DNA from 2 places in the Streptomyces sp. NPDC050548 genome. Region 2 is predicted to be linked to the other one. Evidence: predicted binding sites of a transcription regulator. Region 2 holds the regulator's gene; the other holds the start of a gene.
What was found. Region 2 encodes HspR, which represses chaperone genes until heat shock. Its sites were predicted from a motif close to TTGAGNNNNNNNNNCTCAA; they were not measured.

Region 1 (7,544 bases), on a different contig from region 2:
GACCAGCAGGCCGTACGCGGCGGACTCCAGGTCGGGGTGGACCTCACGGGCCATCTCGCCCTGATTGGCCCGGGCCCGGCGGAAGAGGAACGTCAACTCGCGTTCCAGGGACAGGTATTCGGGATCGGGATCCGGGATCCCGCTGTCGTTTCTGTCCTCGTCCTTGTGCACGTCAGCACCCATGTTCTGCTTTCCTGATCGTGAAAGTCCCCGCAGTTTCGCCAGTATTTCGCAGGGTGGGACCTACGTACGACGAAGGCCCGGGCCCCTCGTGAAAGGGACCCGGGCCTTCACCTGACCGGTGGCGTCCGTCACGCCGCCACCGGAACCTCCGGGGTCGCGCCGTTCGTCGCGGGCGACAGGGCCAGCTCCAGGACCTGGCGGACGTCCGTCACCGCGTGGACGTCGAGCTTGTCCAGGACCTCGGCCGGGACGTCGTCCAGGTCGGGCTCGTTGCGCTTCGGGATGATCACCGTGGTGACCCCCGCCTGGTGCGCGGCGAGCAGCTTCTGCTTCACCCCGCCGATCGGCAGGACCCGGCCGGTCAGGGAGACCTCACCGGTCATGGCCACGTCCGTACGGACCAGCCGGCCGCTGAGCAGCGACGCGAGAGCGGTCGTCATGGTGACACCCGCGCTCGGACCGTCCTTCGGCACCGAACCCGCCGGGAAGTGGATGTGCACGCCCCGATCCTTCAGGTCGGCGACGGGCAGCTCCAGTTCGGCGCCGTGCGAGCGCAGGAACGACAGGGCGATCTGCGCGCTCTCCTTCATCACGTCACCGAGCTGACCGGTCAGGGTCAGACCCGCCGCACCCGTCTCCGGGTCGGCCAGCGACGCCTCGACGTACAGGACGTCACCGCCCGCGCCGGTGACCGCGAGGCCGGTGGCGACACCGGGGACCGCCGTACGGCGCTCCGCCGGGTCCTGCGCGGACTCGGGCACGTGGTGCGGCCGCCCGATGAGCCCTCGCAGGTCGGCGTCGGTCACCGTGAACGGCAGCTCCCGCTCGCCCAGTTCGTGCTGCGCGGCGATCTTGCGGAGCAGCCGGGCGATCGACCGCTCCAGGGTGCGGACGCCCGCCTCACGGGTGTACTCACCGGCGAGCTTGCGCAGCGCGCTCTCGTCGATGACGACCTCGTCGTCCTTGAGCCCCGCCCGCTCCAGCTGGCGCGGGAGCAGGTGGTCACGGGCGATGACGACCTTCTCGTCCTCGGTGTAGCCGTCCAGCCGGACCAGTTCCATCCGGTCGAGCAGTGCCTCCGGGATGGCTTCGAGCACGTTGGCCGTCGCCAGGAACACCACGTCGCTCAGGTCGAGTTCGACCTCCAGGTAGTGGTCGCGGAAGGTGTGGTTCTGCGCGGGGTCGAGGACTTCGAGCAGAGCCGCGGCCGGGTCGCCCCGGTAGTCGGACCCCACCTTGTCGATCTCGTCGAGCAGGACCACCGGGTTCATGGACCCGGCCTCCTTGATGGCGCGGACGATACGGCCCGGCAGCGCGCCGACGTACGTACGCCGGTGGCCCCGGATCTCCGCCTCGTCCCGCACACCGCCCAGCGCGACCCGCACGAACTTCCGTCCCATCGCGTGCGCGACGGACTCGCCGAGCGAGGTCTTGCCGACACCGGGCGGACCGACGAGGGCCAGTACGGCACCGCCGCGCCGCCCGCCGACGACACCCAGCCCGCGCTCGCTGCGGCGCTTGCGCACGGCCAGGTACTCGGTGATGCGCGCCTTCACGTCCTCCAGGCCGGCGTGCTCGGCGTCCAGGATCGCCTTGGCGCCCCGGATGTCGTACTCGTCCTCGGTCCGCTCGTTCCACGGGAGTTCGAGGACGGTGTCCAGCCAGGTGCGGATCCACGAGCCCTCGGGCGACTGGTCGGAGGAGCGCTCCAGCTTGTCGACCTCCTTGAGGGCGGCCTCGCGGACCTTCTCGGGAAGGTCCGCGGCCTCGACCCGGGCGCGGTAGTCGTCGGACTCCTCGCCGTCCTTGGCCGAGTCGCCGTTCAGCTCGCGCAGCTCCTTGCGGACGGCTTCGAGCTGGCGGCGGAGCAGGAACTCGCGCTGCTGCTTGTCGACGCCTTCCTGCACGTCCTTGGCGATGGTCTCGGCGACATCCTGCTCGGCGAGGTGGTCGCGCAGGTGCTGGGTGGCGAGCTTGAGGCGGGCCACCGGGTCGGCGGTCTCCAGCAGCTCGATCTTCTGTTCAATGGTCAGGAAAGGTGAGTAACCGGAGTTGTCGGCGAGGGTGGACACATCGTCAATGGCCTGCACGCGGTCGACGACCTGCCAGGCCCCGCGCTTGCGCAGCCACGCGGTGGCCAGCGCCTTGTACTCCTTCACCAGCTCGGAAACGGAGCCGGGCAAAGGCTCGGGCAGGCTCTCGTCGAGCGCGGTGCCCTCGACCCAGAGCGCGGCACCGGGGCCGGTGGTCCCGGCGCCGATCTTCACGCGGCTACGGCCGCGGATCAGCGCGCCCGGGTCGCCGTCGGCCAGCCGGCCGACCTGCTCGATGGTGCCGAGCACACCCGTGCTCGCGTAAGTCCCGTCGATGCGTGGCACCAGCAGGACCTTGGGCTTTCCGGGCTCGGACCGGGCGGCGGCCTGGGCGGCCTCCACGGCGGCGCGTACATCGGTGTCGTTCAGGTCCAGCGGAACCACCATTCCGGGCAGCACGACCTCGTCGTCGAGCGGCAGCACGGGCAGGGTGAGCGGTGTGGACGTCGAAGCCATGATCTCCCCTTAGGCAGTCAAGTTGAGCTATGCCGACTCAATGCTTGGGCGTCTTCGATTGTTCCCCACCTGTTGTTCGCCGTGAGCGATCAGCGGCAGCGGGCCCGTCTCCGTGCAGGTCAACACGGAAACGGGGTCGGTGCTTCCCGGGCGTACGGCTGCTTCGGCGGCCGATGTCAGTGGTGGCTGCCACGATGCGGGACACCACCACGGACGCGCGTCAGGGCCGACGCGAACATCGGCGACGAAGCCGTCGCGGCGGCGGCCCTGGTCGCCGCGCAGTGCCCGGGCGGCGAGCCGGCCCACCCCCACCTACGGGCCGGACGAGCCCGTCCCCGACCTCACCGGTCTGCGCGCCCTCGCCCTCCGGGCCCTCGACCGCCGACGGGTAGGCTCACGGCCTCATGGAACAACTGCCCGAGAGCGTGGACCGGGACATCCTGCGGCACCGGACCGTCGCCGCGATCGCCACCATCCGCGAAACCCTGGGGTGCGGCATCCACCAGGCGGTCGATGTCCTCGCGGAGCGGTACGCGGAACTCCGCCGCGACCGTCCGGACGACTTCGACCCGAGCCGGGACGAACACGGAGGGTGAGTCGCGAAAGCGTGACATCCGGGGCGGAAATGTCACGCTTTCACGGAGACGGTCCCTTCCGGCCGGGGCGGGGCGGCGACCGCGCGGCCCAGGTAGGCCAGCAGCCGCCCGTGCGGGGCCGCCCCAGGCGCGGGCCGGACCTCGGGACCGAAGACACCGGGCACGCGGTACGCGTCGAAGCCGCCGAGGCCGTGCATCACCGCGAGCAGCTCCCCGCACAACTCCTCGTCCACCACAGCCTGTTGGCCCGTCGCGACCGCCAGGTCCACGCCGTGGACGCAGATCTCCGTGAAGTGGATGAGCGCGGCCATCGGGCCGGGCAGCGCGCCGAGCGAGATGTGGACGGTGGTGTCGAGGGCACCGGGACGGTTCCAGGCCGCACGGTCGGTCTCGGACGCCTCCGCGTACGCGCCCCGGGGATCCGCGCCCAGCCAGTCGGACTCGTGCTCGCCGCCCGGATCGGTGCCGTTCAGTTCGGCGGTGAAGATGCGCATCCCGCCCACTGTGTGGTTGAGGACGGCTCGTACGTCCCACTCCGCGCACGGAGTGGGGTTCACCCACTGGTCCTCGGCAACTCCCGCCACCACAAGGCCGGTTGCCGTGATCGCCCGCTCGATGCGCCGTACCGCGATCGTCTCCGCACCCGTGTCCGCCACTTGGACCTCCCCCGTCCAGGACCGTGCTCGGCCGTCCGCACCATCTCTACAGCGGGGAGTCAGACTCGGGCAACCCCGACCCGGGGGAGCGCGAACCGGGCCATCCGCTCGGCCCGCTGCCAGCGCCGTATCAACGGCCAGGTCGCGACGCCTATCGTGAGCGAGATCAGATGGCCCCAGTTCGTCATGGGGTCGGTGAACGCCATCAGGTCCGAGACCAGCGTCCAGCCGAAGAGGGCGAGCAGCGGCAGCCCGAGCCAGGGCCTGAGCAGACCGGCCAACGCTCCCGTGCTCGCGGCGACGCCGAAGCTGATGCCGTAGTCGAAGCGGTGCAGCGAGGTGTCGGGCAGATGTCCCGCCAGCACGGCCAGCCCCACGGTGCCCTCGGTCGCGAGCGTGGCCAGGATGTGCCCGGTCAGGAACACCCCGGCGGCCCGCACCCCGCCGATCCGCCGCTCCAGCGCGGTCAGCACCAGCAGGAAGAGGAACGCGTACGGCGACAGCACCCCGCCGACGATCCACAGCGCACTGGCGACCAGCACGAGGAACGGGTCGCGGAGGAGGTGGGTGACATCGGTGCTGGAGGCCTGGTGCAACTGGTTCACCAGCGTGGGATCGGCGTACTGCGCGATGAGCGAGGTGACGACGAGCAGCGACGCGTAACCGAAGGTGAACGGCGTCCCGTTGGGCGTGGGCAGCAGCCGCCAGGGGGCGAGGAGGCGCAGCGCGGCCGGCATGCGCGATACGCGGGGAATCGCGGGGGTGGACGCCGAGACGGAGACCGCGGGACGGCCCGACTCCCAGGCCGTTTCCACCACTTCACGCTGTCTCGGCATCGCATCCAGCAGGGGGGAGTCCTCCTCGGCCAGGGGCGTGGCGGAGGCCTGGGTATCGGCCGTCGCGGTCCGTTCCACCGTGAGGGACTCCTTCCGTTTCACCCCACCCTTCGCCGTCCCGCCTGCCGCTGTCTATGACCGACGCCACGCGAGAGCCGATTCACAGCAACCCGAAAGCTTTCTCACGCGTCCCCCGGTACCGTGCGCGGATGACCACCGCGTACGACAATCCCCTTGTCCTGGACCGTCGCGAGGGCCCCTACGGCGAGGTGGTGCTGCGCCGGCACGGGGAGTTGCTGCAGATCATCGCCAACGGGTGCTTCCTGATGGACACTTCGGACGGGCGCTCGGAGCGGCTGCTGGTCGACGCCGCGTACGCCGCGCTCGACGGGCGCCCCCGACCGGACGTACTGATCGGCGGGTTGGGCGTGGGTTTCTCCCTCGCGCACGCCGCCGCCGACCCCCGCTGGGGCCGGATCACGGTCGTGGAGCGGGAGCCCGCGATCGTCGAATGGCACCTCTCCGGGCCGCTGTCGGAGCTCTCCGCGTCCGCTCTCGCCGACCCGCGCACCGACATTCTGAAAACGGACCTGGTCGCATTCGTCAATGAGACTTGCGCCACTTTCGACGCGCTCTGCCTCGACATCGACAACGGGCCCGGCTGGACCGTCACCGACAGCAACGACAACCTCTACTCACCGGCCGGACTGGCAAGCTGTGCAAGGGTGTTGAGGCCTGGCGGGGTACTCGCCGTATGGTCGGCACAGCCCTCTCCGGAATTTGAGCGAACCTTATGGAATGCCGGGTTCCAGCAGGTGCGTACCGAAGAGATCCCCGTTGCCCGAGGAGTTCCCGACGTGGTGCACCTCGCCGTACGACCTGGATAGCAAAGGCGCCGTGACTGCCCGTACCCTGCTTCCCTGACGCGGATCATTCAAGCGTCAAGCGCAGTCATGGGATCACCCCACTGGTTCCGGAAAGCACACTTCAGGGGCGGGCGATGGAGCAGACACACACCTCCCACAACGGTACGGCCACGGCCACGCCGGGCGCACAGCGCCGGGTGCTCGTGGTCGAGGACGATCCGACGATCGTCGACGCCATCGCGGCCCGTTTGCGCGCCGAGGGATTCCTCGTACAGACCGCGGGCGACGGGCCCTCGGCCGTCGACACCGCCGAGGCCTGGCAGCCCGACCTGCTGATCCTCGACATCATGCTGCCCGGCTTCGACGGCCTGGAGGTCTGCCGCCGGGTGCAGGCCGCCCGTCCGGTGCCGGTGCTGATGCTCACCGCGCGCGACGACGAGACCGACATGCTGGTCGGGCTCGGGGTCGGCGCCGACGACTACATGACCAAGCCGTTCTCCATGCGGGAGCTGGCCGCCCGGGTGCACGTCCTGCTGCGCCGCGTCGAGCGCGCCGTGGTGGCCGCCTCCACCCCGCGCTCGGGCATCCTGCGCCTGGGCGAGCTGGAGATCGACCACGCGCAGCGCCGGGTACGGGTGCGCAGCGACGACGTGCATCTCACGCCCACCGAGTTCGACCTGCTGGTGTGCCTGGCGAACACCCCGCGTGCCGTGCTCTCCCGCGAGCAGCTGCTCGCCGAGGTGTGGGACTGGGCGGACGCCTCCGGCACCCGCACCGTCGACAGCCACATCAAGGCGCTGCGTCGGAAGATCGGCGCCGAGCGGATCCGCACGGTGCACGGTGTCGGCTACGCGCTGGAGACTCCGACGCCATGAGCGGCGGGCCGACGTCACGGAGGAGCCCCGGGGAGCCCTGGGGCGGCGTACGCCCGTTCTCGATCAAGACCAAACTGGGCGCACTGGTCGTCATCTCGGTGCTCATCACCACCGGGCTGATGATGATCGCCATGCGCACGGCGACGGAGCTGCGCTTCATCACGGTCTTCTCGATGATCGCCACACTGCTGATAACGCAGTTCGTGGCCCATTCGCTCACCGCGCCGCTGGACGAGATGAACACGGTCGCCCGGTCCATCTCGCACGGCGACTACACCCGCCGGGTGCGCGAGAACCGCCGCGACGAACTGGGCGACCTGGCCGAGACGATCAACGTCATGGCCGACGAGCTGGAGGCCCAGGAGCGCCAGCGCAAGGAACTCGTCGCGAACGTCTCGCACGAGCTGCGCACCCCCATCGCCGGCCTGCGCGCCGTACTGGAGAACGTCGTCGACGGCGTCTCGGCCGCCGACCCGGAGACCATGCGGACGGCACTGAAGCAGACCGAGCGCCTGGGACGTCTGGTCGAGACGCTCCTCGACCTCTCCCGCCTGGACAACGGCGTCGTACCGCTGAAGACGCGCCGCTTCGAGGTGTGGCCGTATCTCTCGGGCGTGCTCAAGGAGGCCAACATGGTCGCCTCCGCGCGCGCGGGCATCGCGTCCGGCTCGGGCAGCCACACACGCACGGACGTCCATCTGCACCTGGACGTGTCCCCGCCGGAGCTGACCGCGCTCGCGGACCCTGAGCGCATCCACCAGGTCGTCGCCAACCTCATCGACAACGCGGTGAAGCACAGCCCGGCGCACGGGCGCGTGACGGTCAAGGCAAGGCGCGGAGTGCTGCCGGAGTCGCTGGAGCTGGAGGTCCTGGACGAGGGGCCCGGCATCCCGAAGGCGGAGTGGGCGCACATCTTCGAGCGGTTCAACCGGGGAGCGGTGAGCGCGCCCCACGGACCCGGCAGCGACGGCGGTACGGGCCTC
Region 2 (7,544 bases):
CCGTCGCGAGCGCCGACGCCGTCCTGGTGCTGCTGTCGCGGCGGCTGGCCGGGCGGGCGCTGCTGCGGGGCGGCCCGGACCATCTCGCCCACCGGTTGCGGCGGTTGGGGCTCACTCCGCAGGGGGCGGTGGTGCTGCTCGGGATCGGGGCGTTCTCCGGGGTGCTCGTCGGGGTGCTCGTGCACAACGGGTGGGCGGGTGAATCCGCCGTGATGTGGGTGGCGGGCGGGGCCCTGGTCGTCGTAGGAGGGCTGCTGAAAGTCTCTGTCTACGGGGTGCGGCGGGCCGGGTCGTCGCAGGTCGGGGCGCGGTTGCGTGTAAGGAACGGATAAGAGTTGAGCCTACTCGACTCAGCTCTGTTGACCCAGCGGTGAGTGTCGTGCACACTTGAGTCCGTTCCACTCAAGTCATTGCTGGAGGAATCAACCATGGCACGTGCGGTCGGCATCGACCTGGGCACGACTAACTCCGTCGTCAGCGTTCTTGAAGGCGGCGAGCCCACCGTCATCACCAACGCAGAGGGCGCCAGGACCACGCCGTCCGTCGTCGCCTTCGCCAAGAACGGCGAGGTGCTCGTCGGAGAGGTGGCCAAGCGCCAGGCGGTCACGAACGTTGACCGGACCATCCGTTCCGTGAAGCGCCACATGGGCACGGACTGGAAGATCGAGCTGGACGGCAAGAGCTTCAACCCGCAGCAGATGAGCGCCTTCATCCTGCAGAAGCTGAAGCGCGACGCCGAGGCGTACCTGGGCGAGAAGGTGGCCGACGCGGTCATCACCGTCCCGGCGTACTTCAACGACTCGGAGCGTCAGGCGACGAAGGAGGCCGGCGAGATCGCGGGCCTGAACGTCCTGCGCATCGTGAACGAGCCGACCGCCGCCGCGCTGGCGTACGGCCTCGACAAGGACGACCAGACGATCCTCGTCTTCGACCTCGGTGGCGGCACCTTCGACGTGTCCCTCCTGGAGATCGGTGACGGCGTCGTCGAGGTGAAGGCCACCAACGGCGACAACCACCTCGGTGGTGACGACTGGGACCAGCGGGTCGTCGACTACCTGGTGAAGCAGTTCGCCGCCGGTCACGGCGTGGACCTGGGCAAGGACAAGATGGCCCTGCAGCGTCTGCGCGAGGCCGCCGAGAAGGCCAAGATCGAGCTGTCCAGCTCCACCGAGACCTCGATCAACCTGCCCTACATCACGGCCTCCGCCGAGGGCCCGCTGCACCTGGACGAGAAGCTCACCCGCGCCCAGTTCCAGCAGCTGACGGCCGACCTGCTGGAGCGCTGCAAGACGCCGTTCCACAACGTCATCAAGGACGCCGGCATCTCCATCAACGAGATCGACCACGTCGTCCTCGTCGGTGGCTCCACCCGGATGCCCGCCGTCGCGGAGATCGTGCGCGAGCTGACCGGCGGCAAGGACGCCAACAAGGGCGTCAACCCGGACGAGGTCGTCGCCATCGGCGCGTCCCTCCAGGCCGGTGTCCTCAAGGGCGAGGTCAAGGACGTCCTGCTCCTCGACGTCACCCCGCTGTCCCTCGGTATCGAGACCAAGGGCGGCATCATGACCAAGCTGATCGAGCGGAACACGACGATCCCGACCAAGCGGTCCGAGATCTTCACCACCGCCGAGGACAACCAGCCCTCCGTGCAGATCCAGGTCTACCAGGGCGAGCGCGAGATCGCGGCGTACAACAAGAAGCTCGGGATGTTCGAGCTGACCGGTCTGCCGCCGGCCCCGCGCGGTGTCCCGCAGATCGAGGTCTCCTTCGACATCGACGCCAACGGCATCATGCACGTGACCGCGAAGGACCTCGGCACCGGCAAGGAGCAGAAGATGACCGTCACCGGCGGCTCCTCGCTGCCGAAGGACGAGGTCGACCGCATGCGCCAGGAGGCCGAGCAGTACGCGGACGAGGACCACCGTCGCCGCGAGGCCGCCGAGTCCCGCAACCAGGGCGAGCAGCTCGTCTACCAGACGGAGAAGTTCCTCAAGGACAACGAGGACAAGGTTCCCGCCGACGTCAAGACCGAGGTCGAGGCCGCCGTCGAGGAGCTGAAGGCCACGCTGAAGGGCGAGGACACCGCCGAGATCCGCACCGCCACCGAGAAGGTCGCCGCGGTCTCGCAGAAGGTCGGCCAGGCCATGTACGCCGACGCCCAGGCCGCGCAGGCCGCCGGCGGCGACGCCCCGGGTGCCGAGGCGCCCAAGGCGGACGACGACGTGGTGGACGCCGAGATCGTGGACGACGAGCGCAAGGACGGTGCCGCGTGACGGAGGAGACCCCGGGCTTCGACGAGAAGCCCGACGTCCCCTCCGGCGCCACCCCCGACGACGCCGAGCCGCAGGCCGCCTCCCCCTCCAGCAGTGGGGAGGGGGCGGCCCCGGCAGGGGACGCAAGTGCTCAGATCGCCGGTCTGACGGCCCAGCTGGACCAGGTGCGCAAGGCGCTCGACGAGCGCACCGCGGACCTCCAGCGGCTCCAGGCCGAGTTCCAGAACTACCGCCGCCGCGTCGAGCGCGACCGGATCGCGGTCAAGGAGATCGCCGTGGCGAACCTCCTGACCGAGCTGATGCCCACGCTCGACAACATCAACCGCGCGCGGGAACACGGTGAACTCGTCGGCGGTTTCAAGTCGGTGGCGGAATCGCTGGAGACCGCCGCGGCGAAGATGGGACTGCAGCAGTTCGGCAAGGAGGGCGAGCCCTTCGACCCGACGATCCACGAGGCGCTCATGCACTCGTACGCGCCGGACGTCACCGAGACGACCTGCGTGGCGATCCTGCAGCCCGGGTATCGCATCGGCGAGCGCACCATCCGCCCCGCGCGGGTGGCCGTCGCCGAGCCGCAGCCCGGCGCGCAGGCGGTCAAGGACGAGTCCGAGGCCGCCGACGAGAAGGACAACGGCCCTGAGGAGGGCTGACGCACACACCGGGCGGGCAGACACCGGGCGGAAGGAGGGACGTCGAGGATGAGCACCAAGGACTTCATCGAGAAGGACTACTACAAGGTCCTCGGCGTCCCCAAGGACGCCACCGAGGCCGAGATCAAGAAGGCGTACCGGAAGCTCGCCCGCGAGTTCCACCCGGACGCCAACAAGGGCAACGCCAAGGCCGAGGAGCGCTTCAAGGAGATCTCCGAGGCCCACGACATCCTCGGTGACCCCAAGAAGCGCAAGGAGTACGACGACGCCCGCTCGCTCTTCGGCAACGGCGGCTACCGCCCGGGGCCGGGCGGCGCGGGCGGCGGCAACTTCAACTTCGACCTGGGCGACCTCTTCGGAGGCGGCGCCCAGGGCGGTGGCACCGGTGCCCCCGGCGGCTTCGGCGGCGGCATCGGCGACGTCTTCGGCGGCCTGTTCAACCGGGGCGGCGCGGGGACGACCCGTACCCAGCCCAGGCGCGGCCAGGACATCGAGTCCGAGGTCACGCTCAGCTTCACGGAGGCCATCGAAGGGGCCACGGTCCCGCTGCGGATGTCCTCGCAGCAGCCCTGCAAGGCCTGTTCGGGCACCGGCGACAAGAACGGCACACCGCGCGTGTGCCCGACCTGCGTCGGCACCGGCCAGGTGGCGCGCGGCTCCGGCGGCGGCTTCTCGCTGACGGACCCGTGCCCGGACTGCAAGGGCCGGGGCCTGATCGCCGAGCACCCGTGCGCCGAGTGCAAGGGCAGCGGGCGCGCCAAGTCGTCGCGGACCATGCAGGTCCGGATCCCCGCGGGGGTCACGGACGGCCAGCGCATCCGGCTGCGCGGCAAGGGCGCACCGGGTGAACGGGGCGGTCCCGCGGGCGACTTGTACGTCATGGTGCACGTCGACACGCACCCCGTGTTCGGCCGCAAGGACGACAACCTCACGGTGACGGTCCCGGTGACGTTCGCCGAGGCGGCGCTGGGCGGCGAGGTCAGGGTGCCCACCCTGGGCGGGCCCCCGGTGACGCTGAAGCTGCCGCCGGGCACCCCCAACGGCCGCACCATGCGGGCCCGCGGCAAGGGCGCCTTCCGCAAGGACGGCACCCGGGGAGACCTTCTCGTGACCGTCGAGGTGAGTGTCCCGAAGGACGTCACGGGGAATGCTCGTGACGCACTTGAGGCGTACAGAGAGGCCACTGCGGGTGAGGACCCGCGGGCGGAGCTGTTCCAGGCCGCGAAGGGAGCATGAGAGAGATGGACGGCCGTCGACGCAACCCGTACGAGCTGACCGAGGAGACCCCGGTCTACGTCATCTCGGTGGCGGCCCAGCTCTCCGGCCTGCACCCGCAGACGCTGCGCCAGTACGACCGCCTCGGCCTGGTCTCCCCGGACCGCACGGCCGGGCGCGGCCGGCGCTACTCGGCCCGTGACATCGAACTGCTGCGCACCGTCCAGCAGTTGTCGCAGACCGAGGGCATCAACCTGGCCGGCATCAAGCGCATCATCGAGCTGGAGAACCAGGTCGTGGCGCTCCAGCAGCGCGTCGCCGAACTCCAGGCGGCGGTCGACGGAGCGGCGGCGGCGATCCAGCAGCGGGAGGCGGCGGTGCACGCTTCGTACCGGCGCGACCTGGTCCCGTACCAGGAGGTCCAGCAGACCAGCGCGCTGGTGGTGTGGCGGCCGAAGCGGCAGTCCTCGGACTGACGCGCCGACAAACTGTGAAGGAGCCCGGAGGCTCACCCGCCTCCGGGCCCCGTCCCGGTTGTGCGATCTTTGCCCACTCATGAACTCCCGTTGAGTGGAGGGTCGGTAAAGAGCGTTTGGATGGGGTTCCGCAACGTCTCCACATACCAAACGGAACGTGGCGTTGCCATCTCGTTAAGTAGTTCCGCTTGACGCCGATGGCCGCAGCCGCGTTGGCTTTTCAGTCACCTGGGTTGCAATGCTGCGCCCACGTCCGGACGGCACCAGAAGTGAGCTCACCAATGCGTCGTATCGCCATATCCGTGGCCGCGTCCTCGCTGGCCCTGCCCCTGGCCGCCTGTGGCGTGCTCAACTCGTCGGGGAGCAGCTCGGACGCCACCCCGGCCAAGGGCAACGACATCACGGTGGGCGTCCTCATGCCGGAGAAGACGAACACGCGGTACGCGGAGTTCGACTTCCCGATCATCAAGTCGACGGTCAGCGAACTGACCGACAAGAAGGGCAAGGCCGAGTACGAGAACGCGGGCGGTGTCGCGAGCGTCCAGGACACGCAGATGCAGAAGATGATCGACCAGAAGGTCGACATCATCATCCTCGACTCCGTCGACTCGCACCTCATCCTGCCCATGGTGAAGAAGGCCAAGGCCGCCGGCATCCCCGTCATCGCCTACGACCGCCTGGCCGAGGGACCGATCGACGCGTACGTCTCCTTCGACGGCGAACTCGTCGGCGAGGTGCAGGGCCGCTCCCTGGTCGAGGCGCTCGGCAGCGACGTGGACACCTCCGACAAGGTCGTCATGATCAACGGCTCGCCGACCGACCCCAACGCCGGGGTGTTCAAGGCGGGGGCGCTGTCCGAGCTGCAGGGCAAGGTGACGGTCGCCGCGAGCTACAACACCAAGGCCTGGGACCCGGTCATCGCCCAGAAGGAGATGACCGAGGCGATCGACAAGCTCGGCAAGGACAACATCGCCGCGGTGTACTCCGCCAACGACGCCATGGCCGGCGGCATCGTCAAGGCCCTGCAGAACGCGGGCGTGACGAAGATGCCGCCCATCACCGGCCAGGACGCCGAACTCACCGCGGTGCAGCGGATCGTGACCGGCGAGCAGTACATGAGCGTCTACAAGCCCTACCCCGACCTCGCCGAGGCCGCCGCGAAGATCGCGGTCGCCAGGGTCCAGGGCAAGGACATCGAGTTCGACGCCCTCACCCGTGACTCGGTGGACAGCCCCACCAACAAGAAGATCCCGGCGCAGCTGGTGTCCGTGGTCGCGCTGACGAAGGACAACATCAAGACGACGGTGGTCGCGGACGGGATCTACAAGATCTCCGACATCTGCACCAGCAAGTACAAGACGGCTTGCGACGCGGCCGGGTTGAAGTAGCGGGGGTTCGGTCGGCGGCGCCGACGGCGCGGACCCGCCCGTCGTCGCTGCCCACGTACGCGACCCCGCCGGCCACGGCGGGCGAGGGGCGTACGGCCCCGCCGAACGCGCTGAGCACCGGCACCACGGCTCCGGCGGTCACCCGGTCGACGCCTTTGGCTCCCGGGGCGGCGGCGCCCCTTAGGGCGGCGTACGCAAGCGCGGCGCGTCGAGGCCGAGTTCGTGTGTTTCGGCCCGAAGTCGGGTCTCAGCCCTGGGACTTGACGTGCCGCAGGAGGGCGGCGAGTTGCTCCGGCGCGGCGGCCAGGATGACGTCCGGGGTGTCGCTCTCGCGGAGGCGGATCGTTTTGTCGGGGGCGGTGGCGAGGTAGAGGCAGTTCTGGTCGGGGGCTCCGCTGAACGAGGACTTCTGCCAGTGCGGTTCGGACATGCGGGCCTCCTAGAGCGTGTAGAGCAGGTGCTGGATGAGGGAAAGGGAGTCCTTCACCGAGTGTGCTTCGGGGGCCAACGATACGTCGACGGGATCAAGGGCGTTGTCGGCGAGCCGGGCGAACAGCGAGCTGTACTGCTCCAGTTGGGTCGGCTCGCGCAGGTAGTCGGTGCCCGTCGCGCGGTCCAGGACCACGGTGCCGAGCCGCGACGCGCGGGGGACGGCATGGACGAAGTTCCCGCTGAGTGCTGCGTACGCCTGCGCGCTGAACGGATAGACCTGGATGGTCACGTGGGGGAAGCGGGCCAACTCGATGAGCCGCACCAGCTGTTCGCGTACGACCTGGGCGCTGCCGAACCTCATGTGCAGCGCCGCCTCGTGGATCACGGCATGGACGGAGGGCGGGTTCCTGTCGGTCAGGATGCTCTGCCGTTCCAGGCGGAACCTCACGGCTTCGTCGATGTTCCCGAAGCCCAGCTCGGGGCTGTTGAAGATGGCCCGCGCGTAGTCCGCGGTCTGGAAGATCCCGGGGATGAACAGGGACTCGTGCACCCGTAGGGCCACAGCCTGGGCTTCCAGTTCGGCGAGGTTGAGGCCGCCGGAGCCCAGGTGCTTCTTGTATGCGCTCCACCATCCCTTGCCGGTCGCCTCGGACATGGACACCAGTGCGTCAATATAGGGCTTGTCTGTGCAACCGTATGTCTGGCACAGCTCCAGGAGTCGCTCGGTCAGGATCGATGTACGGCCCAGCTCGATGTGGCTGAGCTGGGCGCGGCTCATGCCGATCCGCTGGCCTGCTTCAGCTGCGTTCAACCCCGCTTGTTCGCGCAGTTGTTTGAGCTCGAAGCCCAGGCGGTGCTGACGTTCGCTGATGGTGGTGCGTAGTCCCACTGTTACTCCTTGGCGGCTTCGTCGAAGTCTGCACTGCGCGGAGTGGTTGGTCCATCGACTTCTGCGAACAGGTTGAGATGTATAACCCTTTGCCTCTACGGTGAGTGCGGAGTCGGTTACACACCGAGTCCGCTCAACTCCCCCTGCCCATAAGCCGACAGAGCACCCGCACGCCGGGCGTCGCCATCGCCGGGCACGGACCCCTCGTACACCGGAGGCCA

Region 1: the regulator HspR is predicted to act here: its motif matches at 2,755-2,773, upstream of lon (endopeptidase La).

The regions. Positions count from the first base shown of each region.
Region 1 covers NZ_JBITGV010000001.1:54,483-62,026, forward strand. The annotation lists gene ACIBJH_RS00240 (MarR family winged helix-turn-helix transcriptional regulator) at 1-183, opposite strand, end outside; gene lon (endopeptidase La) at 312-2,732, opposite strand; gene ACIBJH_RS00250 (hypothetical protein) at 3,137-3,328, shown strand; gene ACIBJH_RS00255 (TIGR03086 family metal-binding protein) at 3,361-3,984, opposite strand; gene ACIBJH_RS00260 (rhomboid-like protein) at 4,044-4,898, opposite strand; gene ACIBJH_RS00265 (spermidine synthase) at 5,030-5,707, shown strand; gene ACIBJH_RS00270 (response regulator transcription factor) at 5,821-6,561, shown strand; gene ACIBJH_RS00275 (sensor histidine kinase) at 6,558-7,544, shown strand, end outside.
Region 2 covers NZ_JBITGV010000007.1:292,989-300,532, forward strand. The annotation lists gene ACIBJH_RS21710 (MraY family glycosyltransferase) at 1-332, shown strand, start outside; gene dnaK (molecular chaperone DnaK) at 429-2,273, shown strand; gene grpE (nucleotide exchange factor GrpE) at 2,270-2,923, shown strand; gene dnaJ (molecular chaperone DnaJ) at 2,972-4,159, shown strand; gene ACIBJH_RS21730 (heat shock protein transcriptional repressor HspR) at 4,165-4,614, shown strand; gene ACIBJH_RS21735 (sugar ABC transporter substrate-binding protein) at 4,896-6,002, shown strand; gene ACIBJH_RS21740 (PQQ-binding-like beta-propeller repeat protein) at 5,908-6,144, opposite strand; gene ACIBJH_RS21745 (DUF397 domain-containing protein) at 6,250-6,432, opposite strand; gene ACIBJH_RS21750 (helix-turn-helix domain-containing protein) at 6,442-7,323, opposite strand.